DNA from 3 places in the Arthrobacter sp. TJ-263 genome. Region 3 is predicted to be linked to each of the others. Evidence: riboswitches for the same ligand, from Rfam matches in the RefSeq annotation. Region 3 holds a riboswitch; each other region holds the start of a gene.

Region 1 (10,231 bases), on a different contig from region 3:
CGAGGACTCGCCGCAGGACGAGGCGTCGCCGTCGGATGCTGCTGCAGGCTCCGGGGCGACCGACGGAACAGGTGCTGCCGACGGGTCCGGCACCGCCGATGCGGCCGTCACTGCCGGCACTGCCGTCACCGCCGATACGGGCGGGACCCCGGTGGCCGGCGAGGACGATCCGGAGGCCTCCGCCGCGGGACGGCCCGACGCCGAGTGATCCACGTGTGGTGCCGGAGCGGAAGGGGAGGGGCGTGAGCACCTTCCGGTCCCTCGGTATCCACAACTACAGGCTCTGGTTCATCGGGGCGCTGGTCTCCAACATCGGCACGTGGATGCAGCGGACCGCGCAGGACTGGCTGGTCTACGACATCCTGACCGAGCAGAACGCGTCGGCGCTCGGCATCGTCATGGCCCTGCAGCTGGGGCCCCAACTCGTCATCGCCCCGTGGGCGGGCCTCATCGCGGACACCGTCGACCGGCGGAAGCTCCTCGTCACCACGCAGGTGGCCATGGCGCTGCTGGGCGTCGGCCTCGGACTGATGGTCCTCCTGGACGTCGCCGCCCTCTGGCACGTCTACGCCTTCGCCCTCGCGCTCGGCGTCGTCTCGGCCTTCGACGCCCCCGCCCGGCAGGCGTTCGTGTCCGACCTCGTGCGCGACGACTACCTCCCCAACGCCGTGGCGCTCAACAGCGCCTCCTTCAACGGGGCACGCCTCGTCGGTCCCGCCATCGCGGGACTGCTGACCGCGGGCGTAGGGCCCGGCTGGGTGTTCATGATCAACGCGCTGACGTTCGGTGCGATGGTCTACGTGCTGCTGGCGATGCGCAGCTCGGAACTGAACGCGCAACCGCGGCCGGTGCCGGGCAAGGGGCGCATCAGGGCGGGCTTCCGCTACGTGCGGCACCGGCCGGACCTCATGATCGTGATGCTCGCGATCTTCATCGTCGGCACTTTCGGACTGAACTTCGCGGTGTTCATCGCCGCGATGGCGCGCACCGAGTTCGGCCAGGGCGCAGGGGTCTTCGGCGTGCTGTCCTCGGTGATGGCGGTGGGCTCCGTCGCGGGCGCGCTGCTCTCCGCGCGGCGCGACAGGCCGCGCCTGCGATTCATCTTCGGCGCCTCGGCGGCCTTCGGGATCGCGTGCGCGCTGGCCGCCCTGGCCCCCACCCTGTGGCTCTTCGGGCTGGCGCTCGTGCCCGTGGGCCTGTTCGCACTCACGCTCATGACCAGCGCCAACGCCTACGTCCAGACCACCACGGAGCCGGCCATGCGCGGGCGCGTCATGGCCCTGTACTTCGCCATCTTCCTCGGGGGGACGCCGCTCGGAGCGCCGGTGGTGGGGTGGGTCTCGGACATGTTCGGCCCGCGGTGGAGCCTCGGGGTCGCGGCGGCGTCCGGGCTGATCGCCGCCGGGGTGGGAATCTTCTGGGCATGGCGTTACCACGACGTGCGGCTGCGCTACGACCGCTCGGCGCCGAGGCGCCTGCGCATCGACCACGAGGCCGGAGCGTCCGACCCCACGCCGTAGGGGGGTCACCGCGGAGCAGGCCCGACTGCGGGGGTCGGCGCGGCGGACCGGATCCCCGGATGTACGGACCTACAGGAGGTTCTCGACCACGTGGTCGATGCAGCCGATGAGGGCCGAGACGTCGTCGGGCTCGATGGCCACGAAGGTGGCCACGCGGAGCTGGTTGCGCCCCAGCTTCCGGTACGGCTCGACGTCGACGACCCCGTTGGCGCGCAGGATGGCGGCGATCCGGGCCGCGTCCACCGCCTCGTCGAAGTCCACCGTGACGATCACGTTCGAGCGGTCCTCGGGACGGGTCACGTAGGGGCGCGCCACGGGGGAGGCCTCCGCCCAGCGGTACAGCCGCCCCGCCGAGTCCGCCGTCCGGGCCGCCGCGAAGGGCAGGCCACCCTGCGCATTGAGCCACTGCACCTGGGCCTCCAGCGTCACGAGCGTCGAGAGCGACGGCGTGTTGTAGGTCTGGTTGAGGCGCGAGTTGTCGATGGCCGTCTGCAGGTCGAGGAAATCCGGGATCCAGCGGTCGCCGGCGGCGATGCGCGCCGCGCGCTCCAGCGCGGCGGGGGAGAACAGGCCGAGCCACAGGCCGCCGTCCGAGGCGAAGTTCTTCTGCGGCGCGAAGTAGTAGACGTCCGCCTGGGAGACGTCGACGTCGAGCCCGCCCGCTGCGGAGGTGGCATCGACGACGACGAGGGCTCCGTCGTCGGCGCCCTCGACCCGCCGGACGGGTGCTGCAACGCCGGTGGAGGTCTCGTTCTGCGGCCAGGCATAGACATCGACGCCGGCCTCCGCCGCCGCCTCCGGCCGGGTGCCCGGCTCACTCGTGAGGACGCTGGAGGCGTCGAGGAACGGTGCCTTGTTCGTGGCGGACGCGAACTTGGAACCGAACTCCCCGAAGGAGAGGTGCTGGGCCTTCCGGTCGACGAGCCCGAACGTGGCGACGTCCCAGAAGGCCGTCGAGCCGCCCACACCGAGGACCACCTCGTACCCGTCGGGGGCGGCGAAGAAGGCGCGGAGCCCTTCGCGGACGCGCCCCACGAGGTCGCGGACCGGGGCCTGGCGGTGGGAGGTCCCCAGGAGGGAGGTGCCGGCCGCGACGAGGGCGTCGACCTGACCGCTCCGGACCTTCGACGGACCTGCACCGAAGCGGCCGTCCGAGGGGAGGAGGTGTGCGGGGATGCGGGATGATTCGCTCAAGGGGGCTCCAACTCTGGGACGGGGGTGCAGACCTCAATTCTGCCCCAGCGGCCGATGGCCCTCCATTTGTTAACGCCCCCGGGGAGGACGCTTCGGCAGCCCGGGCACGGCCGGCCCCAGGATTGCCGGGCCCGTGATGCCATGCGTTAACCTTGGGAGGCGTGGGGCGGAACCGGGCCGATGGCCGCACCCCTCACCGGCGTGAGGCAGTCCAGCCGCGCACCCGCACCGCACCAAGGAGCTGAACCGCATGACGGACCTCATCGACACCACCGAGATGTACCTGCGGACCATCCTTGAGCTCGAGGAAGAGAACATCGTCGCGCTCCGTGCGCGCATCGCCGAGCGGCTGCGCCACTCCGGCCCCACCGTGTCCCAGACCATCGGCCGGATGGAACGCGACGGCCTCGTGGTCGTCTCCGGTGACAGGCACCTCGAGCTCACCGAGACCGGCCGGCGCCGCGCCACCGGCGTGATGAGGAAGCACCGTCTCGCGGAGCGCCTCCTGAGCGACGTGATCGGACTCGACTGGGCATACGTGCACGACGAGGCGTGCCGCTGGGAGCACGTCATGAGCGAGCGCGTGGAGCGCCGACTGTACGAGCTCCTCGGCAAGCCCTCGGACTCTCCCTACGGCAACCCTATCCCCGGCCTGGCGGCCATCGGCGGCGTGGAATCGGAGCTGTTCACGGACGGCGTGGTCACGCTGCTGTCCGCGATGGCCACTTACACGCCCGGCAGCCTGGTCACGCTCGCGCGCCTCGCCGAACCCATCCAGGTGGACCCCGAACTCCTCACCCAGCTCGACGAGGGCGGGCTGCGCCCGGGCGCACGGCTCAGTCTCGAATCGGTGGGAGGGTACGTCTCCGTGCGCGTCCCCGGTGTCGAAGGTGCCCTCGAACTGCCGCCCGAGGTCGCCTCGCACGTCTTCGTCTCCGTCGGGGACTGACCGCCTCCCGAGACCTTCGTCACCAGAAACACACCGTTCCGTGATCGGAATGTGACATATCTCGTGGTGTGTTGTAGCGTTCGAAATGTGCCGGGCTCGCTCTGGATCCAGCACCCTCCTGCAAATCGCCTAGCTCTGCCATTGCCGGAGGTTCGTCCGCACCATCGCATGGCAGAGGCGGGGGAACCAATTCTGGGTCTCTGAGAAGAGATCCTTGGGGTTAAGTCGCTGTTCACGCAGCGGCCGGGTGACTCCCATCCGAATCCGACAGCTCACCTCGCAGGCGTTGGGAGAGGTCTCCAACGTGTCCATCAGCTCTTCGCCGGGCCGCCACCGCGCGCCCCGGAACATCAGTCCGCTGACCGGTCTGTCCGCCGCCGTCGCATCCAATGCCGGATCCGTCGGTCGCCAGGCCGCCGTCATCGTCGCAGCGTCAGGCCTCGTCCTCACCGCCGGTCTGCCGGCCCACGGGACCGCAGGGGCAGAGCGCGAGGTGCAGTCCTCCGCGACCCTGGGCATCGATCGTGTGGTGACGGCCGCGGTCACCGTGCCGGCCACGGCGACGGTGTCCTTCGACCGCGTCGCCGTCGAGGTGGAGGCCGCCCCGAAGCCCGTCGAGGCAGCCCCCGTCGAGGCCCCGGCCATCGAGGAGGCTCCCGTGGAGGTTCCGCCGGTCGCCGTCCCGGCCCCGCCCGCTGCCGCCGTCGCCCCGGTCGAGGCTGCTCCCGTGGTGGCACCGACCGCCGCCGTCGCCCCCGTTGCCGTGGTCGCACCGGCCCCCGCTGCCCCGGCTGCCGTCGCTCCCGTCGTCGCAGCCCCCGCTGCCGTCGCTCCCGCTGCCGTGGGCGCGCCGGCCCCCGTCGCTGCGGTGCCCGCCGCCCGGAGGCCGGCTCCCGCCCCGTCCTCCGGCGTCGCCGCCGGCCTGGTCGGTTCGGCGTACTCGCAGATCGGCGTCGCGCAGGACTGCACCGCCATGGTCGAGAAGGCCCTGCGCTCGGTCGGCAAGTCCGTGGGCGACCTCGCTCCCGGCCAGTTCTTCCAGTTCGGCGCCGTCGTCGGATCGCCCGCTCCCGGTGACCTCGTGATCACGGGCGGCCATGTCGCGATCTACGTCGGGAACGGCCAGGTCGTCAGTGGCGGCCTCAACGGCATGAACACCGGCCTGCACAACCTCTCAGACCTTCCCGGCGCCGGCTTCGTCCGCGTCCGCTAGCCCCCCCACACTCGGAGAACACCCTCATGTCATCACTCATGTCCTTCCGCCCTGCCCCCGCCCGCCACCGCGACGACGCCGGCAACGCTGCGGCCTTCGCCGTCCTCGCACGGACCGTGTCCACCCAGGCGGGCGGGATGGGCCGACAGGCGGCCGTCTTCGCGGCGGCCTCCGGGCTCGTCCTGACCAGCGGGGTCGCTGCCAACGCGGCGGACCTCAAGCCCCAGCGTGAGGTCCGGGCGTCCACCGTCGCCCTGACCTCCTCCCGCGCGCCCGTCGTCGCCTCGGACAAGACCGTCGTGTCCTTCGCCATGACCCCGGTCAAGGTGAAGGCCAAGCCGGTCGTCGTCGAGAAGGCCCCCGTCGTCGAGAAGGCTCCTGTCGAGGCTCCCGTCGTCGAGGCACCCGTCGCTGAGGCGCCGGTTGTCGAAGCCCCCGTGGCCGTGGCGCCTGCTGTCGCAGCACCTGCTGCCGTCATGGCTCCCGCTGTGGCAGCCCCGATCGAAGCGCCGGCCGCGCCCGTCGCGGAGACACGCGCGGCGGCGGGTGCTCCGGCGCCCGCACCCGCACCCGCACCGGCACCGGCACCGGCACCGGCTCCGGCGCCCGCACCCTCCTCCGGTGTGGCAGCGACCATCGCCGCCGCGGCCAAGGGCCAGCTCGGCGTCATGCAGGACTGCACGCGCCTCGCAAGCAACTCCCTCGCCGCGGCCGGGATCAACTTCCACGGCTGGCCGGCCGGGTACCTGTCCCTCGGCCGCACGGTGAGTGCCGGCGAGGCCATCCCCGGTGACCTGATCTACTACGCCGACGGCGGCATGGGCAAGGCCCACATCGCGGTGTACATCGGCGGCGGCCAGGCCGTCCACGGCGGATTCAACGGCAACACCACGGTCATCGCTCCGGCCGAGCTCGGCTCCGGCGGCGTGTACATCCGCGTGGGCGGCTGACCCGAACGGCTGTGGATGCAGGAGGACCGGCACACGTGCCGGTCCTCCTGCCGTTCGGCTCCCACCGGAGGTAGCAGAAGCAGGAGCCCGCACATCGCCGACCCGGCGTTCCGCGGACGGCCGGGTGCGGCTTACCCTTGCAGTGTCCATCCGAAGCACTTCTCCCGATGCCCGGGACAGCAACCGGTTGCGGGACCAGGTCAGCAATGGGGCAAGGCGCATGCGCACTCTCGTTCTGAATGCAGGATATGAACCGCTGGCGGTCGTCACCTTCCGCCGGGCGCTGGTCCTTGTCCTGACGGGGAAGGCGAGCGTCGTGGCAGAGGACGACGACCCGGTGGTCGGTCCTGCGGACGTCTTCGGAAGGCCCTCGGTGATCCTGCTCAACAGATACGTGAAGGTCCCCTATCGCCAGGACTTCGCGGCGACGAGGCGAGGAGTACTGCGCCGTGACAACCACCTGTGCGCCTACTGCGGGAAGGCGGCGTCCACCATCGACCACGTGATGCCGAGGTCGAGGGGCGGCGGCGACACCTGGGAGAACCTCGTGGCCTGCTGCCTGAGATGCAACAACGCCAAGGGGAACAAGACCCTCGCCAGCCTCGGCTGGACCCTGAGGGTCGTCCCGCGCCCGCCCCGCGGACCCCAGTGGCAGATCCGCGAACTGGAGAGGCCCGCGCCGCAGTGGAGCGAGTTCCTCACGGAGACCGCCGCGTGAGGACCGGAGGGGACCGCCCTCGGTTCGACGCCGTGATCCTCGCCGGGGGGCGGTCCTCCCGCCTCGGCGGTGTCCCGAAAGCCGGGCTGGTCGTGGAGGGAGTGACCCTGCTGGAGCGGACGTGCGCCGCGCTCGCCGACGCCGGGCAGATGGTGGTCGTGGGGCCCGACCCCCGGGCCGACGGCGGGCGCGCGATGCCGGGTGCGCCGTCGTTCGTGCGTGAGGAGCCGGCCTTCACCGGACCCGCAGCCGCCCTCGTGGCCGGGTTCCGGACGGGGGCGGGCCGCCGACGGGCGCCCTGGTGCGCCGTCGTCGCCTGTGACATGCCGCGCGTCGCCGAGCTCGTCGACGTGCTGCTCGCCGAGGCCGCCGCCGACGAGGACGCATCGCTCGTGGCCGTGGACGGGGGCCGCGCCCAGCCGCTCGCGGCGCTCTACCGGAGCGACGATCTGGCGGCCGCCGTGGACGCGATCCTCGCTACCGGGACAGCCGACAACCTGTCGATGCGCAGCCTCCTTGCTAGTGTGAGGACCAGACCTGTCCCGGTTCCGCCGGGCACAACGCACGACGTCGACACCTGGGCTGATGCGAGGGTACTGGGAGTCGACGTCCCCTAGAACCTCCCGGAGGGCTCATGGACGATCGCCAGAAGCTGCTGCACGAATGGACCGAACGGCTGCTCGCCGCCTTCGAGATCGACGGGACGGATGTGGACATCGACGCCGTCCTCGGCCTGGCCGGCAAGGCGGCCCACGGCGTGGTGCGCCCTGCCGCGCCCCTGACGACGTTCGTGGTGGGCTACGCCGCCGGTCTCGCCGTCGGCAGCGGGCAGGCCGACGAGGACGTGGCCATGCGCTCGGCCCTGGGGGTCGCCGACGCCCTGTGCGCGGAGGCCGCGGCGGAAGGCGGCACCGCATGATCGAGGGCGGCGCAGCAACGAATGTCGACTGGGCGACGGCCCGTACCCTGGCCTACGGTGCCGGGCGCCCCCTGCCGTTCCAGACCGTGCCCCTCGCCGACGCGCTCGGGCAGACCCTCGCGGAGCCGGTACACGCCCTGCAGTCCATCCCCCACTATGCGTCGTCCGCGATGGACGGCTGGGCGGTCAACGGCGAACCGCCGTGGACGCTCGTGAGCCGCCCCGAACCGGAGGACCACCCGCGGGGCAGGGCGACCCCGCACAGCGATTCCGGGGAGGTCTCGCTCGCGCCTGGCGAGGCGACCTTCATCCTCACGGGCGGTGTGGTGCCCCAGAACGCCGTCGGCATCCTCCGCACCGAGCACGGCGCGGTCCGCGGGGGCACGCTGAACCGCAACGGGTCCGCGCGCCCCGACGAGCCGTCGCCCGGCGAGCATGTCAGGCCCGCCGGTGAGGAGGCGGAGGAGGGCTCCCTGGCAATCCCCGCCGGCGTCGTCCTCAACCCCGCCCAGATCGCCCTCGCGGCGGTCTGTGGCCATGACACGCTCGCCGTCCTGCGGGCACCGCGCGTGTCGCTGCTGATGACCGGTGACGAGGTGATCGAGCACGGGCTGCCGCACGCGGGCCAGGTGCGTGACACCTTCGGTCCCCAGCTGCCCGGCTTCGTCGCGATGCTGGGCGGGCACGTCGACGTGTCGGGCCGTGCGAAGGACGACCTCGACGACGTCGTGGCGGCCATCAGCGCCGAACCCACCGACGAGTTCTCCCTCGCCCGGGCGTCCGGCGACGTACTCATCACGACGGGCGGGACCGGCAGCTCCATGGCCGACCACATCCGCCGGGCACTCATGGAGGTCGGGGCGGAGATGATCATCGACGGCATCGCCATGCGGCCCGGGCACCCGACGCTGCTCGCACGGCTACCCGACGGGCGCTTCCTCGTGGGGCTCCCCGGCAACCCGCTGGCCGCGATGATGGCGATGATCACGGTTGCCGGGCCCCTGCTCGCGGGCCTGCGCGGTTCGTCCCTGGACGAGCCGTCACCGGTGGTGACGGCCGACGCCTTCGAACCCCTGCCGGGGAGGAGCCGCCTGGTGCCCTACCGGATGGAGTCCGGGCAGGCCGTGCCGAGTACGCACCAGCGTTCCGGGATGCTCCGTGGGCTCGCCGCAGCCGACGGCGTGATGGTGGTCCCCGCGGAGGGCTGCGGGGCCGGCGATGCGGTGCAGGCCCTGTCGCTGCCGTGGTCACCACCCGCGGGTCCACGGACGTAGCCCAACGGCGTCCACGTTTCTGTGTCGAAGCCGACACACCAGATAGTGCCCGGGGTCGACTGACCTCGTCCGGGGCCGAGGTAAGGAGTCCGAATGAACCGGGTCACGCAGCGCCGCCGCATCACCAAGTTCCGGGTGGGAGCGCAGACGGGCCGTCGCGAGGACGTGCTCGCGGGGGAGGAGCCGCTGGAGATCCGCCTCGACGGGAGGGCCTTCACCGTGACGATGCGCACGCCGGGCGATGACTTCGACCTCGTGGCGGGCTTCCTCGTCTCGGAGGGTGTGGTCTGGGAGCCGGGCCAGCTGCCGAGCCTGCGGTACTGCGCGGGCGTGGACGACAACGGGCAGCAGACCTTCAACGTGGTGGAGGCCCAGCTCCGGCCCGGTGTCGAACTGCCGGACACGGCCATGGAGCGCCACGTCTACACCTCGAGCTCGTGCGGGATCTGCGGCACGGCGTCCATCGACGCGGTCCGGAAGTCCTCGCGGTTCGACCTGCACACCGACGCGTCGCCCGTGGACCTCGGGATCCTGGCCTCCCTGCCGGACCGCCTGCGCGAGAGCCAGAAGCTGTTCGACCGCACGGGCGGTGTGCACGCTGCGGGGCTCTTCTCCGCCGAAGGGGAGCTCTTGTGCCTCCGGGAGGACGTGGGGCGGCACAACGCCGTCGACAAGGTGGTGGGCTGGGCCCTGCGCGAGGGCATGCTGCCGCTGCGGGGGATGATCCTGCAGGTCTCCGGACGGGCGTCCTTCGAACTCGTGCAGAAGGCGCAGCTCGCGGGCATCCCGGTCCTCGCGGCCGTGAGCGCGCCGTCGTCGCTGGCGGCGGACCTCGCGGAAGACGCCGGGCTGACGCTCGTGGGCTTCAGCCGCGGCACCACGCTGAACTGCTACTCGCACCCGGAGCGCATCGCGGCCTGACCGGCCTGCTCGGGCAGCCGGCCGGGCGGCCTGACCGGGCAACCGGCGCTCGGGCAGCCGGCTGCCCTGCAAGTCGCCTAGAAGGGGTTGAGCAGGCGCTGCACGAAGCGGCGCGTGCGCTCCTCGCGGGGACGGCGCAGCACCTGGTCGGGATGCCCGTGCTCGACGACGACCCCGCCGTCCATGAAGACGACCTCGTCCGCGACCTCGCGGGCGAAGGCCAGCTCATGGGTCACGATCACCATGGTCCACTTCTCCTCGGCGAGTTCCTTGATGACGGCGAGCACCTCGCCGACCAGTTCGGGGTCCAGGGCCGACGTCGGCTCGTCGAACAGGAGCAGGTCCGGCTGCAGCGCCAGCGCCCGCACGATCCCGACACGCTGCTGCTGCCCGCCGGACAGGTTGAAGGGGTGGTCGTCCCGCTTCTCCGTGAGGCCCACGCGCGCGAGCAGCCGCTCCGCGTCCGCGACCGCCTCCTTCCGAGGCCGTTCCTGCACCTGCACGGGGCCCTCGATGATGTTCTCCAGCACGGTCATGTGCGGGAACAGGTTGTAGTTCTGGAAGACCATGGCG
Region 2 (10,231 bases), on a different contig from region 3:
CGGCGGCGACGCCGCTGCCGAGGGCGAGGGCGGGTCCAACGAGGGCGCCAAGATCGGCGTCGCCATGCCCACGCAGCAGTCCGAGCGCTGGATCGCCGACGGCGAGAACGTCAAGAGCCAGCTCGAGGAACTGGGCTACGAGGTGGACCTCCAGTTCGCCAACGACGACATCCCCACGCAGGTCTCGCAGATCGAGAACATGATCAACGGCGGCGTGAAGGCCCTCGTCATCGCCTCGATCGACGGCACCACCCTCACGAGCGTCCTCGACCAGGCCGAGTCCCAGGACATCCCGGTCATCGCCTACGACCGGCTCATCAACGAATCCGAAACCGTGGACTACTACACGACCTTCGACAACGAGGAGGTCGGCGTCCAGCAGGCCACCTCACTGCTCACCGGCCTCGGCGTCCTCGACGCCGAGGGCAACGAGACGGGCGAGGAGGGCCCCTTCGACGTCGAGCTCTTCGCCGGGAGCCCGGACGACAACAACGCCACGTTCTTCTGGAACGGCGCCATGAAGACCCTGCAGCCCTACCTGGACAGCGGCGTGCTGCGCGTGCCCAGCGGCCAGACCGACTTCGAGCAGGCGGCGATCCTCCGCTGGCTCCCCGACACGGCGCAGGACCGCATGGAGGACCTCCTCACGGTCGGCGGCGGCGAGCGCCTCGAGGGCGTCCTGTCGCCGTACGACGGCCTGTCGATCGGCATCATCTCGGCCCTGACCTCCGGCGGTTACTCGGCCGACGAGCTGCCCGTCGTCACCGGCCAGGACGCCGAGGTCGGCTCGATGAAGTCCATCATCGCCGGCGAGCAGTACTCGACGATCTTCAAGGACGTCCGCGAGCTCGGCAAGCAGGCCGTGACGATGGTGGACGCCCTCATGAAGGGTGAGGAGCCCGAGGTGAACGACACCGAGACGTACGACAACGGCGTCAAGGTGGTCCCCTCCTACCTGCTCGAGTCCGAGATCGTCACGGTGGACAACTACGAGGCCGCCCTCGTGGAGACCGGCTACTACACCGAGGACGAGCTCAAGTAGGCGTCCCGCAGTATGCCTGACCCCGTGGCTCCGGACCGTCCTGGTCCGGAGCCACGGGTTCCTCGCCCGGCCGTTGCCGGGACTTCCATACGAGTGAGTGAGGCCTGACCATGGCGGAGAACATCCTTCGGATGCACCGCATCACCAAGACCTTCCCGGGCGTGAAGGCACTGCAGGACGTCAGCCTGGACGTCGCGCGCGGAGAAGTCCACGCGATCTGCGGGGAGAACGGGGCCGGGAAATCGACCCTCATGAAAGTACTGTCCGGGGTCTACCCGCACGGCACGTACGACGGCGACATCGAGTTCGAGGACACCGTCGTGGAGTTCAAGGACATCCGCGACAGCGAACGCGCCGGCGTCGTCATCATCCACCAGGAACTCGCCCTCTCCCCCTTCCTGTCCGTCGCGGAGAACATCTTCCTGGGCAACGAGCGCGAGAAGCGCGGATTCATCAACTGGAACGAGACCAACGTGGAGGCGGCCAAGCTCATGCGCCGCGTGGGCCTGAACCTCAGCCCGGTGGTTCGCGCCGGTGACATCGGTGTCGGCAAGCAGCAGCTCGTGGAGATCGCGAAGGCACTCTCGAAGAACGTGAAGCTACTGATCCTCGACGAGCCCACAGCCGCCCTGAACGACGAGGACTCCGCGCACCTCCTCGGTCTCGTGAAGGGCCTCCGGGAGGAGGGCATCACCTGCATCATCATCAGCCACAAGCTCAACGAGATCCGCGAGATCGCCGACTCCGTCACGATCCTGCGCGACGGCCGCACCATCGAGACGCTCAGCCTCCACGACGGTTCGGTCACGGAGGAGCGCATCATCAAGGGCATGGTGGGGCGCGACATGGAGAGCCGTTACCCGGACCGCACGCCGGTCATCGGCGAGGAGGTGCTCCGCGTCGAGGACTGGACGGTGCGCCACCCCCAGGAGAGCTCCCGCGTGATGGTCGACGCAGTGAACCTCTCCGTCCGGGCGGGCGAGGTGGTCGGCATCGCCGGACTCATGGGTGCCGGGCGCACAGAGCTCGCCATGAGCATCTTCGGCCGCAGCTACGGCTCCCACATCACGGGCACGCTCTACAAGAACGGTTCGCCGATCACCGCGCGCACGGTCGGGGAGGCGATCCGGCACGGCATCGCGTATGCGACGGAGGACCGGAAGCGCTACGGCCTGAACCTGATCGACGACATCAAGCGCAACATCTCCGGCGCCGCCCTCGGCAAGCTCGCGAAGCGCGGGTGGGTGGACAGCGGCCGGGAGGCCGTCGTCGCCGGCGACTACCGGAAGTCCATGAACATCAAGGCGCCGTCCGTCACAGCCATCACCGGCAAGCTCTCCGGCGGCAATCAGCAGAAGGTGGTGCTCTCCAAGTGGATGTTCTCGGACCCCGACGTCCTCATCCTCGACGAGCCCACCCGCGGGATCGACGTCGGCGCGAAGTACGAGATCTACACGCTCATCAACCGCCTGGCCGCCGAGGGGAAGGCGATCATCGTCATCTCCTCCGAGCTCCCCGAGCTCCTCGGCATCTGCGACCGCATCTACACCCTGGCCGAGGGCCGCATCACCGCCGAGGTGCCCATTGCACAGGCCACCCCGGAACTCCTCATGCAACACATGACCAAGGAAAAGGACTGACTCCATGGCTACCACCGTCAAGGACACCGCCGTCGCGGCGCCACCGCCTCCCGTCAAGCACGGGATCTCCTTCCTGACGAGCAGGCTGCGGCAGATCGGCATCTTCGTCGCCCTGCTGGTGATCGTCACCCTCTTCCAGGTGCTGACCGGCGGCGCCCTCCTGCAGCCGGACAACGTCTCGAACATCATCGTGCAGAACAGCTACATCCTCCTGCTGGCCATCGGCATGGTCATGATCATCGTCGCCGGGCACATCGACCTGTCCGTCGGCTCCGTGGCGGCCTTCGTCGGCGCGATGTCCGGCATCATGGTGCAGGACTGGAGCTTCCCCTGGTGGGCCGCCTTCCTCGCATCGCTGATCATCGGCGGTCTCGTGGGCGCCTGGCAGGGCTTCTGGGTGGCCTACGTCGGGATCCCGGCGTTCATCGTCACCCTCGCCGGCATGCTCATGTTCCGCGGGCTCACGCAGATCGTCCTCGGGAACCAGCGCATCACCGGCTTCCCTGAGGAGTACCGCCAGCTGGGCGGCGGCTTCCTGTTCCCGGGACTGTTCCCGCCGGAAACCAACCTCCTGGACTGGACGACCGTCGGCCTCGGCCTCATCGCCACGATGCTCCTCGTCGTCACGCAGCTGCGCGGCCGGGCCACCCGTGCCCGGCTCAAGCTCGAGGACGAGCCGGCGGCGTGGTTCTTCACCAAGCTCGCGTTCATCGCGGTCATGATCCTCGGACTGACCTACCTGCTGGCCGGTTCGCGCAGCGGGACGCCGATCGTCCTCGTGGTGCTCGGCGTGCTGATCGTCGCGTACAGCGCCGTGATGAACAACAGTGTCTTCGGCCGCCACATCTACGCCCGGGGCGGCAACCTCCAGGCCGCGCAGTTGTCCGGTGTCGACACCAAGCGGATCGATCTCATGCTGTTCGTCAACATGGGCGTGCTGGCTGCACTGGCCGGGCTCATCTTCACCGGCCGCCTCAACTCGGCCGGCCCGGGTGCGGGCAACCTGTTCGAGCTCGACGCCATCGCGGCGGCGTTCATCGGCGGCGCCGCCGTGACGGGCGGCGTCGGAACGGTCATCGGGGCCATCACCGGCGGCCTGATCATGGGTGTGCTGAACAACGGCATGTCCCTGCTCGGGGTGGGGATCGACGTCCAGCAGTTCATCAAGGGCATGGTGCTGCTGCTCGCCGTCGGGTTCGACGTGTTCAACAAGCGGCGCGCCTCGAACGCCCTGAAATAGGGCCCGGACAGGAATCCGGGAAAAGAACGGGACGGGCGTAACTTTCCCCGCCCCCCGGTCGATTACCCCAATGGAAGTGCCGCACCGAGGCTTATCCCCCAACGGGCCTCGGTGCGGCCTTTTGTGCACGTGGACGAAGGGGCTCCGCCCCGGCCGGGAGGCGACGGTTACGATGGTGACGCCGTCCCACCCGAACAAGGACTCGATGAAACGTGGTCTCAACGCTGCCTGATGATGCGCTGAGCCGCGCGCAGGCGGGGGAGCCGGCGGCGCTGTCGCTGATCTATCAGGCGCTGGGCCCAGCTGTCCTGGGGTACTTCGTGGGGCGCAGGTCGGAGGACCCGGAGGCCCTCACCCAGGAAGTCTTCCTCGCGGTCTTCTCCAGGCTGGACTCGGTCACCGGAGGGCTGCCGGGGCTGCGAACGTTCACCTTCTCCGTCGCCCATGCGCGCCATGTGGACGAGGTGCGGAAGAGGACACGGGCGCCGGTCCTGGTGGGTTACGAGGCCGACGGCGACACCCGGACCACCGACTCCGCGGAGGCGGTGGTGCTCGGCACCCTCGACGCCGGCGGTGCAGGGGAATTGCTCGAGCAGCTCAGCGCCGAACAGCGCGACGTCATCCTCCTGCGCATCGTCGCCGAGCTGCCGATCGACCAGGTCGCGGAAATCCTCGGGAGGTCGACAGGATCGGTCAAGCAGCTGCAGCGGCGGGGGCTGCTCAAGCTGAAGGAACTTGTTCGACCCAATGAATCGGAAGCGCTATGACTGGACGTGAGACGCCGTCGCCGGACGTCGTGCTGCATCTCCTCGACGAGGCCGGCATCGCCGAGGAGCCCGCCCTCGTGCGTGCCCTGGAGGCCATCGGGGAGCTCGGCGCGGGCCCCGCGCCGGAGGTCGCCGCCGAGCTCGCCCAGCTGATGGCCGACGGCGGCAAGGCTCCGTCGGACCGCCGCACCAAGCGGCGCATCACCTTCATCGGCGGTGCGCTGGCCGTGTCCATGGGCGTCGGCATGTCCGGCGTCGCGGCCGGCACCTTCCACCTCGCGGACGGCCTCACCGAGGCCGTGGAGTCGGTAGCGCGCTTCAGCATCCGGGAGAGTGCCGACCGGGCGGATCTCCTTCCCGACGCACGGGCGGGGCAGGACGACGGCGGGGGTCACGGCGTCGTGGCCCCGTCCACGGGCACCCCGGCCCGCTCCCTCGTGGAGTTGGTCCCAGCGCCGTCGGCTGCAGGAGAGGCGGACAGGGCGGCCGATACCGGTTCCTCCGCGGCAGGCGCCGGTCCGTCCGTGGCGGAGGCCGCGCCGCTCGTTCCGGTGGACACGGCGCCGTCCGTCCCGGTGGGGGCCGCGCCGTCCGTTCCCGTACGGGCTGTGCCGGCTGCTGCCGTTCCGACACCTGCCGCGGTCCCACCCGCGGCAGTCCCTCCTGCCCGTCAGGCGCCCCCCGGAGCGGCTCCCCCTGCCGCTGTCCCACCCCCTGCGGCGTCACCCGTGGCACCGACCGGATCCGCGCCCGGGCCCGAGCGCCGCGCGGTGCCCCGAAGTCACGGTGGGGGAGGCCACGGTCCGGGGACCCCGGTCCTCGGGAACGGGACGTCGGGCGATCCGGTGCCCGGGACCGGGACGGCGGACGGCCAGGTCTCCGGGAATGGAACGGCGAACGGTCAGGGTCACGAGATCCGGCAGCCGCGGCAGGCGCGGGTGGAGACTCCGGTCGGTCCTGGGGCCGATCCGCAGGCTGAGGTCGGCTCGTCCGCAGAGGCACGGGCGATCTCCGCGCCGCCCAGCAGGGCCTGGCTCCTCGCGCCCGGCGGCGGTCCTGGGCATGTCCCGTCCGCGGGGACCTCCGGAGCGGCGGTGGAACCCGTCGCGGAGCCGTGGGCGTCCGAGTCCGCCACGGATGTGGCCGCAGCAGTGCACCCCGCAGTGCACCCCGCCGCGGATGAGCCCGCTGCCGGGCAGCCCGACCGGACGGATCCGCCGGAGGTCCCGGCCCTCCGCTAGGAGGTGATCTGCCGCTTCGAGGAGATGACGCCGGTGTTGAAGCCGGCGAGGTTGAGCCCGCCGTGGAAGCGCGCGTGCTCGATCTTGAGGCACCGGTCCATCACCACGTCCAGGCCGGCCGCTTCGGCCTCGCGTGCGACGTCCTCGTGCCACGATCCCAGCTGCAGCCAGAGCGTCTTCGCGCCGACGTCGAGCGTCTCCTGCAGCACCGAGGGCAGGTCGTCGTGCTTGCGGAACACATCGACGACGTCGGGCACCTCGGGCAGGTCCTTCAGCGATGCATAGGCCGGCCGGCCGAGGATCTCCTTCGCCACCGGGTTGACGAAGTACAGGCGGTAGGGGGAGGAGGACTGCAGGTAGGTCGCCACGAAGTAGGACGCCCGCGAGGGCTTGTCCGAGGCCCCGACGATCGCGACCGACCGAGCGTGCCTCAGCAGGTTCAGCCGTTCGGGCGCCGTCGGCCCTTCCCAGGTCCGTCCAGGTGTCGCGTTGCCGGTGCCGCCGCTCATGCTCCCACTCCCACTGCCCGCGTCGCCGATGCGTCGTCGTCGTTCTCTCCGGCCGCTTCCTGCGGCAGGTCCTCGAAGGAGGCGTCGGCGGCGTTCACCGCGATGTCCAGGGCCTGGTCCAGGTCCCAGAGGATGTCCTCGAGGTCCTCCAGGCCCACGGAGATGCGCACGAGGTCCTCGGGGACGCCCGCCGCTGCGAGCTGCTCGGCCGAGAGCTGCTGGTGCGTCGTCGAGCCCGGATGGATCACGAGGGTGCGGGAGTCGCCCACGTTCGCGAGGTGCGAGGCGAGCTGCAGGGACTCGATGAACTTCTGTCCCGCCTTGCGCCCGCCCCTGATGCCGAAGCTGAACACGGAGCCGGGGCCCTGCGGAAGGTAGGTCTTCGCCCGCTCATGATGCGCGTGGGTGGGGAGCCCGGCGTAGTTGACGTACTCCACCCGCGGGTCGGCCTGCAGCCACTCCGCGACGGCCAGGGCGTTCTCGAGGTGTTCGTCCAGGCGCTGCGCGAGGGTCTCGACCCCCTGGAGGAGCTGGAACGCGGACATCGGCGAGAGGGAGGGCCCGATGTCGCGGAGCTGCTCGGTGCGCAGCTTGGTCAGGAACCCGTATTCCCCGAAGTTCGCCCACCACTGGATGTTGCCATAGGAGGGCACGGGTTCGGTCATCATGGGGAATTTGCCGTTGCCCCAGTCGAAGCGGCCGCTCTCCACGATCACGCCGCCGAGCGTGGTGCCGTGCCCGCCGATGAATTTGGTGGCCGAATGGATGACGATGTCCGCGCCGTGCTCGATGGGGCGCACCAGGTAGGGCGTGCTCAGCGTGGAGTCGACGATGAACGGGATGCCGGCGTCGTGGGCGACCTTCGCGAGGCCTGCGAGGTCGGCGATCTCGCCGGAGGGGTTCGCGATCACCTCGGCGTAGACCGCCTTGGTGTTGTCCCGGAGGGCGGCCGCGTAGTCCGCGGGGTCCGTCCCGGGGACGAAGGTGGTCTCGATGCCGAACCGGCGCAGGGTGACGTCGAGCTGGGTGACCGTGCCGCCGTACAGCTGGGAGGCGGCGACGATGTGGTCCCCGGCCTGGCAGAGCGCCGCGAAGGTGATGAACTCCGCGCTCATGCCCGACGCCGTCGCCACGGCCCCGATCCCGCCCTCGAGGGAGGCGATGCGCTCCTCGAACGCCGCGACCGTCGGATTGCCGATCCGCGAGTAGATGTTGCCGTACTTCTGCAGGGCGAAGAGGTTCGCGGCGTCGTTGGTGTCCTTGAACACGAACGAGGTCGTCTGGTAGATGGGGACGGCCCGGGCCCCGTGGGTGGCGTCGGGAGTGCCGCCGGCGTGGAGTGCACGCGTGCGGAAACCGAAGGAACGTTCTGCCATCAGGCACCTGCCTTGCTGGGTTCGGATGCTGCGAGGGGGATTTCGGGGGCGACGTCGATGCCGAAGGCTGCTGTGGCTGCACTCATGGGTTCCTCCATCGTTCTGGCAGTAGCACCCTCATGCCGCCGCGCGACGCGGAGGCCAGGGTTGCTGCGGCGTCAGTGAGCCAGATCTCTCAGCCGCTCGGGATGGTCGGATCGAGTCTGACACCGGGCCGGTGCAGAACCAAACCATGTGTCCCCGTGTGAGGCAGGGGTTGCGGCGACCTAGGCTGGAGGGATGGAGGAATGGAGATCGGCAAGCCGGGCGCAGGACCGCAAGCTGTGGCAGACGCTCTGGTACGTCGGAGCCGCGCTGACGCTCACGCTGGCCAGCAGCATCCTGGTGGCCCTCGGCGGCCTTGGAACGGCGGCCACGGACTGGTTCTACATCCAGCAGGCGGTGCTGCTCACGCTCAGTGCAGCCGGGACGGTCTTCGCCCTCCGTCGCTGGCGGGAGCTGCGCGGCTGAGGAGCACTTCACCCCCCGTTACTCTAATGTGACAGAAGTGACTGCTGTTGGGTATGGTCAACATGTGCTTCCGCGACCGTGGGGCGCTCCTGGACGGAATGCCGAGCCCTGCCGTCGTCCCGGAATCGTTCGCAACCACGAAAGGCAGGGACGGGGGAACCACTAGTTCCACCGGGCGCGCAGGAGACCCTGCAGGCGCCCTCGGGGTTAAGTCGCACCACATCACCCACGGGTGATGTTCGCGGCCGGGTGACTCCCATCCGAACCCGACAGCTCACCCCGCAGGCATGGGAGAGGTATAGAACCATGTCACGAAACATTTCTTCAGCGCGCCACCGTGCCGACGTCGACGGCAGTCTCGCGCTGCAGGGCCTGTCCCGCGCCGCCAGGGCCCACACCACCGCCGTAGGCCGCCCCGTCGCCATCGCCGCCGTCACCTCGGGCCTCGCGCTCGGCGCCGTGGGCACCGCCCATGCCGGTGAGTACACCGAGCAGGGCGCGACGACGACCCCCGCGGTCGTTGCAGCCCCCGCAGCACAGGCTGCCCCCGCCGCGCAGACGGCTGTCGCCTCCCCGACGACGCACACCGTCGTCCCGGGTGACACGCTGGGCGCCGTCTCGGCACGCTACGGCGTGGACCTGACCGCGGTCCTCACGGCGAACGGCCTGTCCGTCGCATCGATCATCTTCCCGGGCGACATCATCACCATCCCGACGGGCGGCGCCGCTGCGGCCCCGGCCCGGACGGTCTCGGTGCCCGTGGCCGCTCCCCAGGCTGCGCCCGCGGCCGTCGTGGCTCCTGCTGCGCCTGTCCAGCAGGCCGCGGCCGTCGCCCCGGCTCCCGTCTCCACGGCTCCCGGCTCCGGCGTGTACCTGGCCTCCGCCAAGATCACCCCGGTCGCAGCCTCCGGTGGTACCGCGGGCACCCTCCTGGCCTCCGCCCGGTCCCAGCTCGCATCCGGTGCCGTCCAGGACTGCACCATCCTCGCGGAGAAGGCACTGCGCGCCGCAGGAATCCCCGTCGGCGACCTCGGCCCCTCGCAGTTCCTGCAGTTCGGCTCCACGGTGGCATCCCCCGCCCCGGGTGACCTCGTCGTCACCGGCGGCCACGTCGCGATCTACGCCGGCGGCGGCCAGGTCATCAGCAGCGGCATGAACGGGGCGAACCTCACCATGCAGCACTCCCTCTCCGACCTCCCGGGAGCCTCCTTCGTCCGGGTTGCTGGCTGACACCGGAGCGAACCACGCGCGGGAAGCGGCAGGTGCTTGGACGGGGCCCTGCCGCTTCCTTCTTTTAATGACCGCTGCCGGACGGTGCGTCAGCGGCGGGACAGCACGTCCTGGATCCCCGCGATGCACCCCTCGTTCTGCAGGGACGTGGTGTCCCCGAGCGGCGACCCCTCGTAGAGCTGCGTCAGCAGACGGCGCATGATCTTGCCGGAGCGCGTCTTCGGCACATCGGGCACGACGACGACGGCGGACGGCCGCGCGATCGGTCCGATCGCCGCCGCGACGTGGGCGCGGAGCGTCGAGGTGACGTCCGTGTCCGGATCCGTACCTCCGGCGAGGACCACGAAGGCCGCGATGGCATGGCCCGTCAGGGGATCGGGCACGGGGCATGCGCCGGCTTCGGTGACGAGGGGATGGGCCACGAGCGCCGATTCGATCTCGATCGTGGACAGGCGATGACCCGAGACGTTGATGACGTCGTCCACGCGGCCCAGGATCCAGGTGTCACCGTCGTCGTCGTACCGGGCGCCGTCGCCGGCCAGGAACCAGCCCTGCGCTGCGAACCTCCGCCAGTAGGAGTCGAGATACCGCTGCGGGTCTCCCCAGACGGTGCGCGCCATGGCCGGGCCGTGACGGTCCACCACGATCAGGCCCTGCACGCCCGGCGGGACGGGGT
Region 3 (10,231 bases):
GACTGGCCCGTATGGCTCGAACGGTTCGCGGACAAGAAGTACGGCGAGACGCGCCTCTGGTTCCTGGAGCCCGCCGTCGACTGACGTGCGGACCCGGCTGGGGCCGGGCTCCGATCACCCTTGGGGTCGGAGCCCGGCCCGAGCTGCGGGGACTAGGCCCGGCGCCTCGTCCTGACCAGCGCCGTCACGCCCGCGGCGAGCCCGAGCAGACCGGCGACCAGTCCGGCCCAGCCGACCGCCGACGTCGAGCCGGTGTCGGTGCCGGCCGCGGCATCGGTGGTCGACCCCGCCTGCTCGGTGTCGACGGCCTCGTCGGTCGCCTCGCTGTCAGCCGTTCCGTGGGAGCCGTGCGCGTCCTCGCCCTCGGCAGCGGCGGTGGTCACGAAGGACGGTGCGGGCTTCTCGGGCTCCTCCTCGCCCTCGACGGTCTCCTGGGTCCACTCCGAGAGCTCGCCGTCCGTGTAGGACTGCGTGGTCGGCAGCAGTACGGTGGAACCTGCCTCCGGGAGGCGGCCCACGGAGATCGAGAACGTCTGGTACTCCTGCTGGGAGATCTCGGCGCCGGCGTCCGCCGTCCACACGACGGACAGGGGCGCCTCGCTCAGGGTGGCGCCGTCGGCGGTGGTGACGGGCTCCGGCAGGGCGCCGGTGACCACCTCGGCCGTCCAGCCCTCGACCGGCTTGACCCGCACCGAGGTGAAGGGCTGCTCGGTGGGAAGCTGCACCTCGAGCTTGTTCGTGCCGGCGGTCTCGGATTCGTTGGGGACGCTGAAGGTGAGCTGCGCGTAGCCGTCCTCCGTGGTGGAGGTGGGTGCGACGCTGACATGGGCGGCCGCGGCGCCGAGGCCGAGGGTCATCAGGCCGGCGGTGGCGAGGGCGACGGCGCCGGTGGTGAGGGCGCGGGATGCATGGGAGGAGGTCATGGGACTGCCTTTCGGGGGTGCGCTCCGGCCCGCGGCGGGGAGACGGGGAGCGGCGAGGATCTGGGGAGGGTGGTGCGCAGGACGCGCCGCCGTCGCCCGGGGGTCCGCAGGACGTCCGGGGTCAGATCGGCAGCGCGGAGGTGCACGGCGGCCCGCGCAGCGTCGGCACCGAGGCGTGCACCGACAGCGGGGCGACGGGCGCAGGGACGTCCTGGACGGGGCGGCGGCGCGCCGGAGCCGGCGGGGCGAGCGCCGGGCGGACGAACAGCGGACGGAGCCATGCGCGGAGGAGCTCGAGGGCGTGGTCGCTGCGGGACACCGCGACGGCCAGGATCACCGTGGCGAGTGCATGCAGCAGCAGCATCGCGAGGCCCCCGGAGGCGGCGCCCAGCTGGTCCTGCACGGCCGGCGAGCAGGCGAGCTCGAAGGCCGCGTGGTGGCCGGGCATCGCGGAGGAGCTCCGGCAGACGGCGGGCGCGGCCGTCATACCGAAGAGGGTGTGCAGGAGCAGCTGCCCGGCGCCCATGGCGAGCAGCGCCGCACGGAAGGAGAGCGCACGCCGGGTGAGCAGCATCACCGGGACCAGGAGGAGCGCGCCGAGCAGCAGGATCACCCCGAGGTGCGGCAGGTGCCCGGCGGCGAGGACGTGGGATGCCGCGGACACCGACAGGATGAGCGAGACGAGGGTGAGGGCCCGGAGATAGGGGAGGACGCCGTCGGCCATGCGCGTCTCCTCCCCGTCATGCAGTGCTGCAAATCATCGGTGGGGCTACCGGCACTCCTGGAACGCCCACCTTCCCGACCAGCGTACCGCCGTCGTCCGCGCCACCCCTGTACGGGTACTTCGTGCGGGCGCGGCCTGCGGATGGGCCTTGCGGGAAGGCGCCGACGGGCCGCCGGTCATGACGCGTATCGGTGGCTGCCGTGGAACCGCGGGGCACGGGCGGGGCATACCGGGAGGTCGTCCGGTACCACCAGGGAGCAGGACCCGGGGAAGTCGAAGGCAGCCTGGTCGGCCCGGCCGACGCCCAGGCGGCGGAGCGCGTCGATGCCCTCGGTGTCGATGTGCTGGGCCTTGCTCGTATCGATCACGACGCAGGGCTCCTGCAGGATGCGGAAGCAGCGCCTGACGACCGGCAGGAGTGCCCGGTGGTTCTCCTCCGTGAGGCACCCATGGATTTCCATGTGCGCCAGGCGGAGCTCGAGGTCCAGGTGGATGGTGATGCGCAGTTTGTGGCTCATGGCCAGGTCTCCGAGGGACGGGAAGGGTCCGAGCCAAACTGCTTCAGCCTCTTCAGGCTACGAGGAACGCCGGGACAGTGCAGCGCGGAATTCTCCTTGACAGCCCCGCCCTCCCGTGGCGGGCTAGGTTGGAAGCTGCTCGAAATGCGCGAGGTCCGGGCCCACCAGGACGGCTGCGGGATGGGGTCCGGCGGCACGCAGCGCCCGGGTCCAGGCGGCCGGCCACGCCGCGCGGCGGGCGGCGACGACGACGTTCCCCGCCTGCTCGCCGCCCACCATGGCGGCCTCGGTGAGGACCGCGGTGGCCGGCGCGAGGGAGGAGAGCTGGCGGCTCTGGGCGCGGGCGAAGGCGAGCGGGGGGTCATCGCCGACATTCACCAGCACCACGCCGTCCTCGGCGCACACCCGCAGCAGATGCGCCGCGAAGTCCGGGCCGGTCAGGTGGGCGGGCGCGTCCGCTCCGGCGAAGATGTCCAGCACGACGACGTCGAAGGCCGCGTCGGGTTGCTCGAGCACCGCGTCTGCGGCGTCTCCGACGACGATCTCGCAGGACGTGCCCTCCGGCAGCGGCATCGCCTCGAGGACGAAGTCGATCAGCTCGGCCTCCAGGTCCACGGCCACCTGCCGGGAGCCGGGCCGGGTGGCCTGGACGTAGCGGACGAGGGTCAGGGCCCCGGCGCCGAGGTGCAGGACCCGCAGGGGAGCACCCGGGGGTGCCGCGAGGTCGATGACGTTGGCGATGCGCTGCAGGTACTCGTAGAAGACCCGGCCGGGATGCAGCATGTCCACATGGGACTGCTGGGCGCCGCCGATGCTGAGGATCAGGGCGCCCTCGATGTAGGCGTCCTCGTCGATCTCCGCGTACGCGCCCGTCCCCGGAAGCCAGCGGGTGGGCACCTCGAATTCCCCGTCCCCTTGCGCAGGCTCCGGTGCCCGCTCGCTGCTCACACCCGCTCCCGCAGGGTCGCCAGGCGCCGCGCGCCCTCCTCGATCACGTCGAACTTCTTGCAGAACGCGAAGCGGAGCAGGGACCGGGTCTGCCCGGCGCCCTCGGGGTGGCAGAACATCGCCACGGGGATCGCCGCGACGCCGATCAGGGCGGGCAGGCGGCGCGCGAGGTCCGTGGCGTCCTCGATGCCCAGCGGTGCGGCGTCCACCATGGTGAAGAAGGTGCCCTCCGGCTCGAACACGTCGAAGCCGGCCGCGCGGAGGCCCTCGCCCAGCAGATCGCGCTTCTTCCGCAGGGTGCCCGCGATCGAGGCGAAGAACGCGTCGGGCAGCGCCAGGCCCTGCGCGACCGCGCCCTGGAACGGCGTGCCCGAGGTGTAGGTGAGGAAGGTCTTGACGGTGCGCACCTGGGCCACGAGCTCGGCCGGTCCGCTGAGCCAGCCGATCTTCCAGCCCGTCACGGAGAACGTCTTGCCGGCGGAGGAGATGCTCAGGGTGCGTCCGGCCGCCCCGGGCAGGGACGCGATCGGCACGTGCTCCACGCCGAAGGTGAGGTGCTCGTACACCTCGTCGGTCACGATGATCGCGTCGTAGCGCTCCGCCAGCCGCACGATCAGCTCCAGGGCGGGGCGGGTGAAGACGCTGCCCGTCGGGTTGTGCGGATTGTTGACGACGACGATCCTCGTGCGCTCGCTGAACGCCGCCTCGAGGCTCGCGGCGTCGGGCTGGAAGTCCGGCGCGCGCAGCGGGGCCGTGGTGTGTGTCGCGCCGGAGAGGCCGATCACGGCGCCGTAGGAGTCGTAGAACGGTTCGAAGGTCAGCACCTCGTCCCCGGGGCCGGCGAACGCGAGGATCGCGGCGGCGATGGACTCGGTGGCGCCCGTGCTGACGATCACCTCGGTCCGGGGGTCCACCGTGAGGCCGTAGAAGCGCTCCTGGTGTGCGGCGATCGCGTCGCGCAGCACCGCGAGCCCCTGGCCCGGTGCGTACTGGTTGGCCCCGCCGGCGATGGCGGCCCGTGCCGCGTCCAGGATCTCCCGCGGACCGTCCTCGTCCGGGAAGCCCTGGCCGAGGTTGACCGCGTCATGCTGCTGCGCGAGGGCCGTGACCTCCTCGAAGATCGTGATGCCGAGCCGGCCGTCGTCGCCGAGCAGGTTCGCGCCGCGCGCCGCCCGCATCCACGGCGCCCCGCCGATACCCCGCGGGGAAGGAGTCTGAGCGTCTGTCGTCATCCCACCAGTATCACCGCTCCCACCGCCGGGGGCCCGCCCGGTCCGCCGAGGAACCCCGGGACTGGGTACCGTGGGGGGATGAGCCGCGCCGTCTGCCCCGGATCCTTCGACCCCCTCCACAATGGCCACCTCGAGGTCATCAGCCGTGCCGCGCGGCTGTTCGACGAGGTGATCGTCGCGGTCTCGACGAACTACGCGAAGACGTACCGCTTCGCCCTCGATCAGCGCATGGCCTTCTGCGCGGAAAGCCTGGCGCACCTGCCCGGGGTGACGGTGCTCCCGATGGGTGAGGGCCTGCTCGCGGACTTCTGCCGGGAGCACGGGGCCGGCGCCCTCGTGAAGGGGCTGCGGTCCGGCCTCGACTTCGACTACGAACTCCCCATGGCCACCATGAACCGTCACCTGGCCGACATCGACACCGTGTTCCTGCCGACGGACACCGAGTTCGCGCACGTCTCCTCGACCCTCCTGAAGGAGGTGGCGTCACTCGGCGGGGACGTCACGCCCTTCGTCCCGGACGCGGTGAACAAGCACCTGCGGACGTCCTGATCCCGGCCCGCGGGCCCGGTCCTCAGACGGGGCGGGCGCAGGCCGGCCGCCGTGCGCAGGACCCGCGGGAGGCGTCGACGCCGTGCAGGGGGCGGGGATTCGGACATCACGGTCCGAGCCTAGACGTCCCGCCCGTTTTGGGCCTGCCCGCCGGATCAGGCTAGGATGGTACGTCGGTCATATGTTCTACAGGAGTCACCATTAAAAGCGATCTCAGTTCGCCTTTGACTTTCAGTGTCAAGGATCTCGGGCGCAGTCCGGGAAGCATGCGGACAATCGAAGAACATGCACCGGTACCCAAGGATTTCGGCGTAGCCCTGATCGGAGTGCAGGAGGGTTCCGACATGGAACTGGATCTGCGCTTCGAATCGGTGCACGAGGGAATCCTGGTATCGGGAACGGCGAACGTCGAAGTAACCGGCGAGTGCGGCCGGTGCCTGGAGCCACTGCGGTTCGACCGCGACGTGGAGATCCAGGAGCTCTTCTTCTACAGCGACTCCGCGTCGCTGTCGGTGGAAGAGGAAGAAGAACAGCACAGGGTGGAGAACGATTCGGTCGATCTGGAACCCGTGTTGAGGGATGCTGTGGTTACGTCACTGCCATTCCAGCCGGTGTGCCGGGAGGATTGCCAAGGTCTGTGCTCCGAATGCGGAGCCCGGCTCAATGATGATCCTGACCACCACCATGAAGTTTTGGATCCTCGCTGGTCAGCCCTCGCCGGGCTGACGGGCACCGCCGCCGAGCAGAACGCGGCACCCAAGTCAGAGTCAGACGAGAAGGAAGAGAGTTAGCCGTGGCTGTCCCGAAACGGAAAATGTCCCGCGCGAATACCCGCGCACGCCGGTCCCAGTGGAAGGCAACCGCCCCCAAGCTGGTCAAGACCCTCGAGAACGGCCGCGTCACCTACAGCCTCGCCCACCAGGCCAAGGTTGTCACCGACTCCGCCGGCACCCCGCTGTTCCTCGAGTACAAGGGCCGCAAGGTAGCCGACGTCTGACAACGGACCCGCGCCGCAGGGCAGGTCTCGAGCCTGCCGGCGCCCGTCCGATGCTGGATCGGTTGATGCAGTTGTGAAGAATACGGAAGACCTCACGAAGCGTCTCGGTGTCGATATCGATGCCGGGACGCTTCGTCTTGCCCTCACGCACCGCTCCTACGCCTACGAGAAGGGCGGGATCCCGACGAACGAGCGCCTGGAGTTTCTCGGCGACTCGGTGCTCGGGCTGGCGGTCACCGACGCGCTGTACCGGGACCACCCGGATCTGTCCGAGGGGGACCTCGCGAAGAGGCGCTCAGCCGTCGTCAGCACGAAGGCACTCGCGGGGGTGGCCCGCACCCTGGACCTCGGCAGCTACGTGCTGCTGGGCCAGGGGGAGAAGCTGACGAACGGGCGGGACAAGGCCTCGATCCTGGCGGACACCATGGAGGCCGTCATCGGGGCCGCCTACCTCAGCCACGGCATCGAGACGGCCCGCGCCATGGTCATGCGGCTCATCGGACCGCTGCTGCGCGATGCGGCGGTGCTCGGTGAGGGGACCGACTGGAAGACCCGCATCCAGGAGACCGCGGCCGGTCGGCGGCTCGGGACGATCGACTACCGGGTCGACGGGACGGGACCCGATCACGCCCGGACGTTCACGGCCCGCCTGCTGATCGGTGGCATTGAGTACGGCTCCGGGTGCGGGAACTCCAAGAAGGAAGCCGAGCAGGCGGCCGCGGCCGAGTCCTGGAAGACGCTCGCGGTGCCCCTGGACCCCCTGCCGCCCGGCCCCGCCGACAGCACCGGCACCACCGCGGTGCCCGACGGACCCTGAGTGCCTGAACTCCCCGAGGTCGAGGTCGTCCGACGGGGCCTCGCACGCTGGGTGGCGGGCCGCACCATCGGATCCGTGGACGTCCTGGATCCCCGATCCCTCCGGCGGCACGTCGACGGCGTCGAGGACTTCGTGGGCACCCTCGAGGGTGCCCGCGTCAGCGACGTCGTGCGCCGGGGGAAGTTCCTGTGGATGATCCTCGAGGACGCGGCCCGACCCGGTGATCGCCCGCACGTCGCACTGATGGCGCACCTCGGGATGAGCGGGCAACTCCTCGTCGAGGAACCCGACGCCCCCCTCGAGAAGCACCTGAAGGTCCGCCTCGCGCTCTCCCCGGCGGTCGACGACGACGGCGCCGCCCTGCCGGGCGAGCTGCGGTTCGTCGACCAGCGGATCTTCGGCGGGATGTTCGTCGCGGAGCTGGAGCCGACACCGGACGGCCTGCCCGGCGGGCTCGGCGCCTCCGACCTGCCACTCGTTCCCCACCAGGCTGCGCACATCGCGCGCGATCCCCTCGACCCCGGATTTTCCACGGATGCCTTCCACGAACGCCTCCGCGGGCGCAGGACGGGCCTGAAACGGGCCCTGCTCGACCAGGGGCTCATCTCCGGGATCGGCAACATCTACGCCGACGAGGCGCTCTGGGCGGCCGGATTCCACTACGCGCGCCCCACGGACACCATGCGCCGGCCCGACACCCGGCGCATCGTCGACGCCGTCACCTCCGTGATGGAACGGGCGCTGGCGGCCGGTGGCACCAGCTTCGACTCCCTGTACGTCAACGTGAACGGTGCATCGGGCTACTTCGCGCGCGATCTGGAGGCCTACGGGCGGGAGGGCCGGCCATGCCGCCGCTGCGCGTCCGAGGGGCGGACCACGCTGCTGCGCCGCGAATCGTTCATGAACAGGTCGTCCTACCTGTGCCCGATCTGCCAGCCGCGCCCGCGCAAAGCACGGTTCTGATCCGTTAGGCAGAAAAAGGTGATATTCGCCTCGTGATCTAAATGTGACAACAGGTATTACCAACCGGTACGGTTAGTCTCGCGTCCGATCCACAACGGATGGGCGCCCATCCTCACACTGCCTAACCCTGTCGATGAGGACGGACCGTTCGCACTACACATTCGACAGGGGCGGGGGAACCACTAGCGGACCCGATCACGGGTCCTAGGGGTAAAGACACGCGCAGACCAGCGCTGGGGGCGATGGTCTGTAGCAAGCGTGTCCGGATGTCCCATCCGAACCCGACAGCTAACTTCGCAGGCATTGGGAAAGGCATCAACATGTCCAAGAGCAATTTCGCGCGCCACCGGGCCGTCCCCACGCGCATCAACCCCTTCATCACGGCATCCCGCGCCGTCTCCGCAAGCGCCTCCGTCGCCGGCAAGCCTGCCGCCGCCGTCGCCGTCGCTTCGGGCATCATGTTCGGCGCATCGCTTCCCGCGAACGCCGCAGGCGAGATCAGCACCCAGCCGGCCGCAGCCTCCACTGCTGCCGCAGGCACCCACACCGTGCAGGCCGGCGATACCCTCGGGTCCATCGCGGCGATGCACGGACTGAGCGTCGACAGCCTCTTCGCGGCGAACGGACTCGGCTCCGCCTCGGTGATCTACCCCGGCCAGTCGATCTCCCTCGGCGGTTCCGCTGCTCCCGCGCAGTACTCCGTGCAGTCGGCATCGATCGTCGCCGTGCCTGCCGCGGCCCCCGCCGCGGCCCCCGCCGCAGCGCCTGCCGCTGCTCCGGCAGCGACCCCCGCAGTCAGCTTCCAGTCCACCCCGTCGATCACCCCTGTGGGTAACGGCGGCGTCGTCGGAGCGGCGATGCAGGGCGTCGGCTCGGGCTACGTGTATGGCGGGACCTCCTTCGGTGCCTGGGACTGCTCGGCCTTCGTGCAGTGGGCCTACGCCCAGAACGGCGTCAACCTGCCGCGCACCACCTGGGCCCAGTTCGCTGCCATGACGCCCACCAGCAACCCCCAGCCGGGTGACCTGGTGAGCCAGAACGGTGGCAGCCACGTGGGGATCTACCTCGGCAACGGCCAGATGGTCAGCGCCCTGAACCCCTCGCAGGGCACCGTGGTCCACTCGGTCAACGCCATGTCCGTGGATGGTTACTACACCCGCTAATTGAGCCGCCGGCCGTACGGCCGGCGCCACCAGTGAGACGGTCGGAAGGACGGGATGCATCACGCATCCCGTCCTTCCGCGTATCCGGTGGGAGCACGTCGTGCACGTGGGGTGGGTGGTCGACGGCGACACCCGCGCACTCAGGCGGAGAGCCTCAGCGGTAGTACGCCGCCAGGCGCTCGAGCCCTTCATCGACGCTCACGGACGGGCGCCAGTCGAGCACGCTGCGCGTATCCCGCTGGTCGAACCAGTGCGCGGTCGAGAGCTGTTCCGCCAGGAAGCGGGTCATGGGAGGCTCGTCCGTCCTGCCGAGCCGCAGCCAGGCCCGTTCGATCACGGATCCCGCGCCGCGAGCCAGTGCTCCCGGGACGGACCAGGCGGGTGGCTCCACGCCGCCTGCGCGGCAGATCCCGCCGAGCAGTTCGGCGATGGGGCGCGGCTCGCCGTTGGTGACGACGAGGGCCCGGCCCTGCGCCGCATCCATGCGCCGCAGGCACGCGACGATGGCCGAGGCCGCATTGTCCACGTAGGTCGTGTCGATCAGGGCCGTGCCGCCGTCGAGCAGGGGCAGGCGTCCGTGCCGTGCGCGCTCGATCACGCGTTCCACCAGCTGGGTGTCGCCGGGGCCCCACACGATGTGCGGCCGCACCGCGGCGACGCGGAACGCCGGCGTCGAGCGACCCAGGGCGAGCAGCTCGGCCGCGGCCTTGGTCCGGGCGTAGTCCCCGCGCGCGTGCGCCGGGTCCGCGGGGCCGGCGGGAGCACCGACGAGCGAGGAGCCGGCGTGTGCCACGGACGGCGAGGACACGTGGACGACGTCGGTGACCCCGGCCGCATGGGCGGCGTCCAGCAGGATCCGGGTCCCGTCGATGTTGGTGCGGTCGAACTCGGCGGAAGCCCCGGTGAAGGAGACCTTCGCCGCCAGGTGGATCACGGCGCGGCAGTCCTGGACCGCTGAGGCGACGGCGTCCGGATCGGTGATCGAGCCCAGGACGTCCTGCGCGCCGGACACGGAGGATGGCCGGCGCTGGAGGCACCGGACCTCCTCCCCGGAGGCGACGAGGTGTTCGGCGACGGCGCGCCCCAGCATCCCGCTCGCACCGGTGACGAGGACCGTCACAGGGACCCCGCGCGGGCACCGGAGAGGAACCGGCTGCACCACTGCGCGATGCGCGTGCGGTCGATCTTCGCGTTGTGCCGGATGTCCACCGGGAGGGAGGGAACGGCGACGACCGCGGCGAGGCCGACACCGTGCCTCAGCGCGGCAGCCCGTGCCGCCTCCGTGAGCGGAGCATCCGCCAGGGCCGGGCGCCGTCCTGCGGCGTCCGTCTCGAGGACCGCGACGACGGCCTGGGTGCCGGCGGGTCCGACGCCCACGAGGGCAGCCAGCCGGACGC

What was found. A riboswitch is a leader RNA that binds a small molecule or an ion and turns the genes downstream of it on or off. The one in region 3 is predicted to bind cyclic di-AMP.
Region 1: it holds a riboswitch for cyclic di-AMP, as region 3 does, so the genes downstream of both, AC4D2F_RS13970 (NlpC/P60 family protein) here and AC4D2F_RS03625 (C40 family peptidase) in region 3, are expected to answer to the same signal.
Region 2: it holds a riboswitch for cyclic di-AMP, as region 3 does, so the genes downstream of both, AC4D2F_RS15050 (C40 family peptidase) here and AC4D2F_RS03625 (C40 family peptidase) in region 3, are expected to answer to the same signal.

Annotation. Positions count from the first base shown of each region.
Region 1 covers NZ_JBZCNE010000002.1:737,719-747,949, reverse strand. The annotation lists gene AC4D2F_RS13990 (DUF3027 domain-containing protein) at 1-208, shown strand, start outside; gene AC4D2F_RS13985 (MFS transporter) at 243-1,520, shown strand; gene serC (phosphoserine transaminase) at 1,590-2,714, opposite strand; gene AC4D2F_RS13975 (iron-dependent transcriptional repressor DtxR) at 2,965-3,663, shown strand; cyclic di-AMP (ydaO/yuaA leader) riboswitch at 3,796-3,963, shown strand; gene AC4D2F_RS13970 (NlpC/P60 family protein) at 3,968-4,876, shown strand; gene AC4D2F_RS13965 (NlpC/P60 family protein) at 4,903-5,826, shown strand; gene AC4D2F_RS13960 (HNH endonuclease) at 6,047-6,544, shown strand; gene mobA (molybdenum cofactor guanylyltransferase) at 6,541-7,161, shown strand; gene AC4D2F_RS13950 (DUF6457 domain-containing protein) at 7,179-7,463, shown strand; gene AC4D2F_RS13945 (molybdopterin molybdotransferase MoeA) at 7,460-8,737, shown strand; gene fdhD (formate dehydrogenase accessory sulfurtransferase FdhD) at 8,831-9,658, shown strand; gene AC4D2F_RS13935 (amino acid ABC transporter ATP-binding protein) at 9,736-10,231, opposite strand, start outside.
Region 2 covers NZ_JBZCNE010000003.1:208,390-218,620, reverse strand. The annotation lists gene chvE (multiple monosaccharide ABC transporter substrate-binding protein) at 1-1,042, shown strand, start outside; gene mmsA (multiple monosaccharide ABC transporter ATP-binding protein) at 1,153-2,682, shown strand; gene mmsB (multiple monosaccharide ABC transporter permease) at 2,687-3,922, shown strand; gene AC4D2F_RS15075 (RNA polymerase sigma factor) at 4,135-4,689, shown strand; gene AC4D2F_RS15070 (hypothetical protein) at 4,686-5,930, shown strand; gene AC4D2F_RS15065 (CoA-binding protein) at 5,927-6,439, opposite strand; gene AC4D2F_RS15060 (O-acetylhomoserine aminocarboxypropyltransferase/cysteine synthase family protein) at 6,436-7,815, opposite strand; SAM riboswitch class I at 7,907-8,010, opposite strand; gene AC4D2F_RS15055 (hypothetical protein) at 8,095-8,325, shown strand; cyclic di-AMP (ydaO/yuaA leader) riboswitch at 8,446-8,626, shown strand; gene AC4D2F_RS15050 (C40 family peptidase) at 8,632-9,555, shown strand; gene acs (acetate--CoA ligase) at 9,645-10,231, opposite strand, start outside.
Region 3 covers NZ_JBZCNE010000001.1:768,909-779,139, reverse strand. The annotation lists gene rsmD (16S rRNA (guanine(966)-N(2))-methyltransferase RsmD) at 1-84, shown strand, start outside; gene AC4D2F_RS03675 (YcnI family copper-binding membrane protein) at 153-923, opposite strand; gene AC4D2F_RS03670 (hypothetical protein) at 1,045-1,647, opposite strand; gene AC4D2F_RS03665 (hypothetical protein) at 1,824-2,165, opposite strand; gene AC4D2F_RS03660 (spermidine synthase) at 2,289-3,113, opposite strand; gene AC4D2F_RS03655 (aminotransferase class I/II-fold pyridoxal phosphate-dependent enzyme) at 3,110-4,345, opposite strand; gene coaD (pantetheine-phosphate adenylyltransferase) at 4,424-4,894, shown strand; gene AC4D2F_RS03645 (YceD family protein) at 5,119-5,685, shown strand; gene rpmF (50S ribosomal protein L32) at 5,688-5,891, shown strand; gene rnc (ribonuclease III) at 5,965-6,708, shown strand; gene mutM (bifunctional DNA-formamidopyrimidine glycosylase/DNA-(apurinic or apyrimidinic site) lyase) at 6,709-7,671, shown strand; cyclic di-AMP (ydaO/yuaA leader) riboswitch at 7,782-7,989, shown strand; gene AC4D2F_RS03625 (C40 family peptidase) at 7,992-8,834, shown strand; gene AC4D2F_RS03620 (NAD-dependent epimerase/dehydratase family protein) at 8,989-9,954, opposite strand; gene AC4D2F_RS03615 (alpha/beta fold hydrolase) at 9,951-10,231, opposite strand, start outside.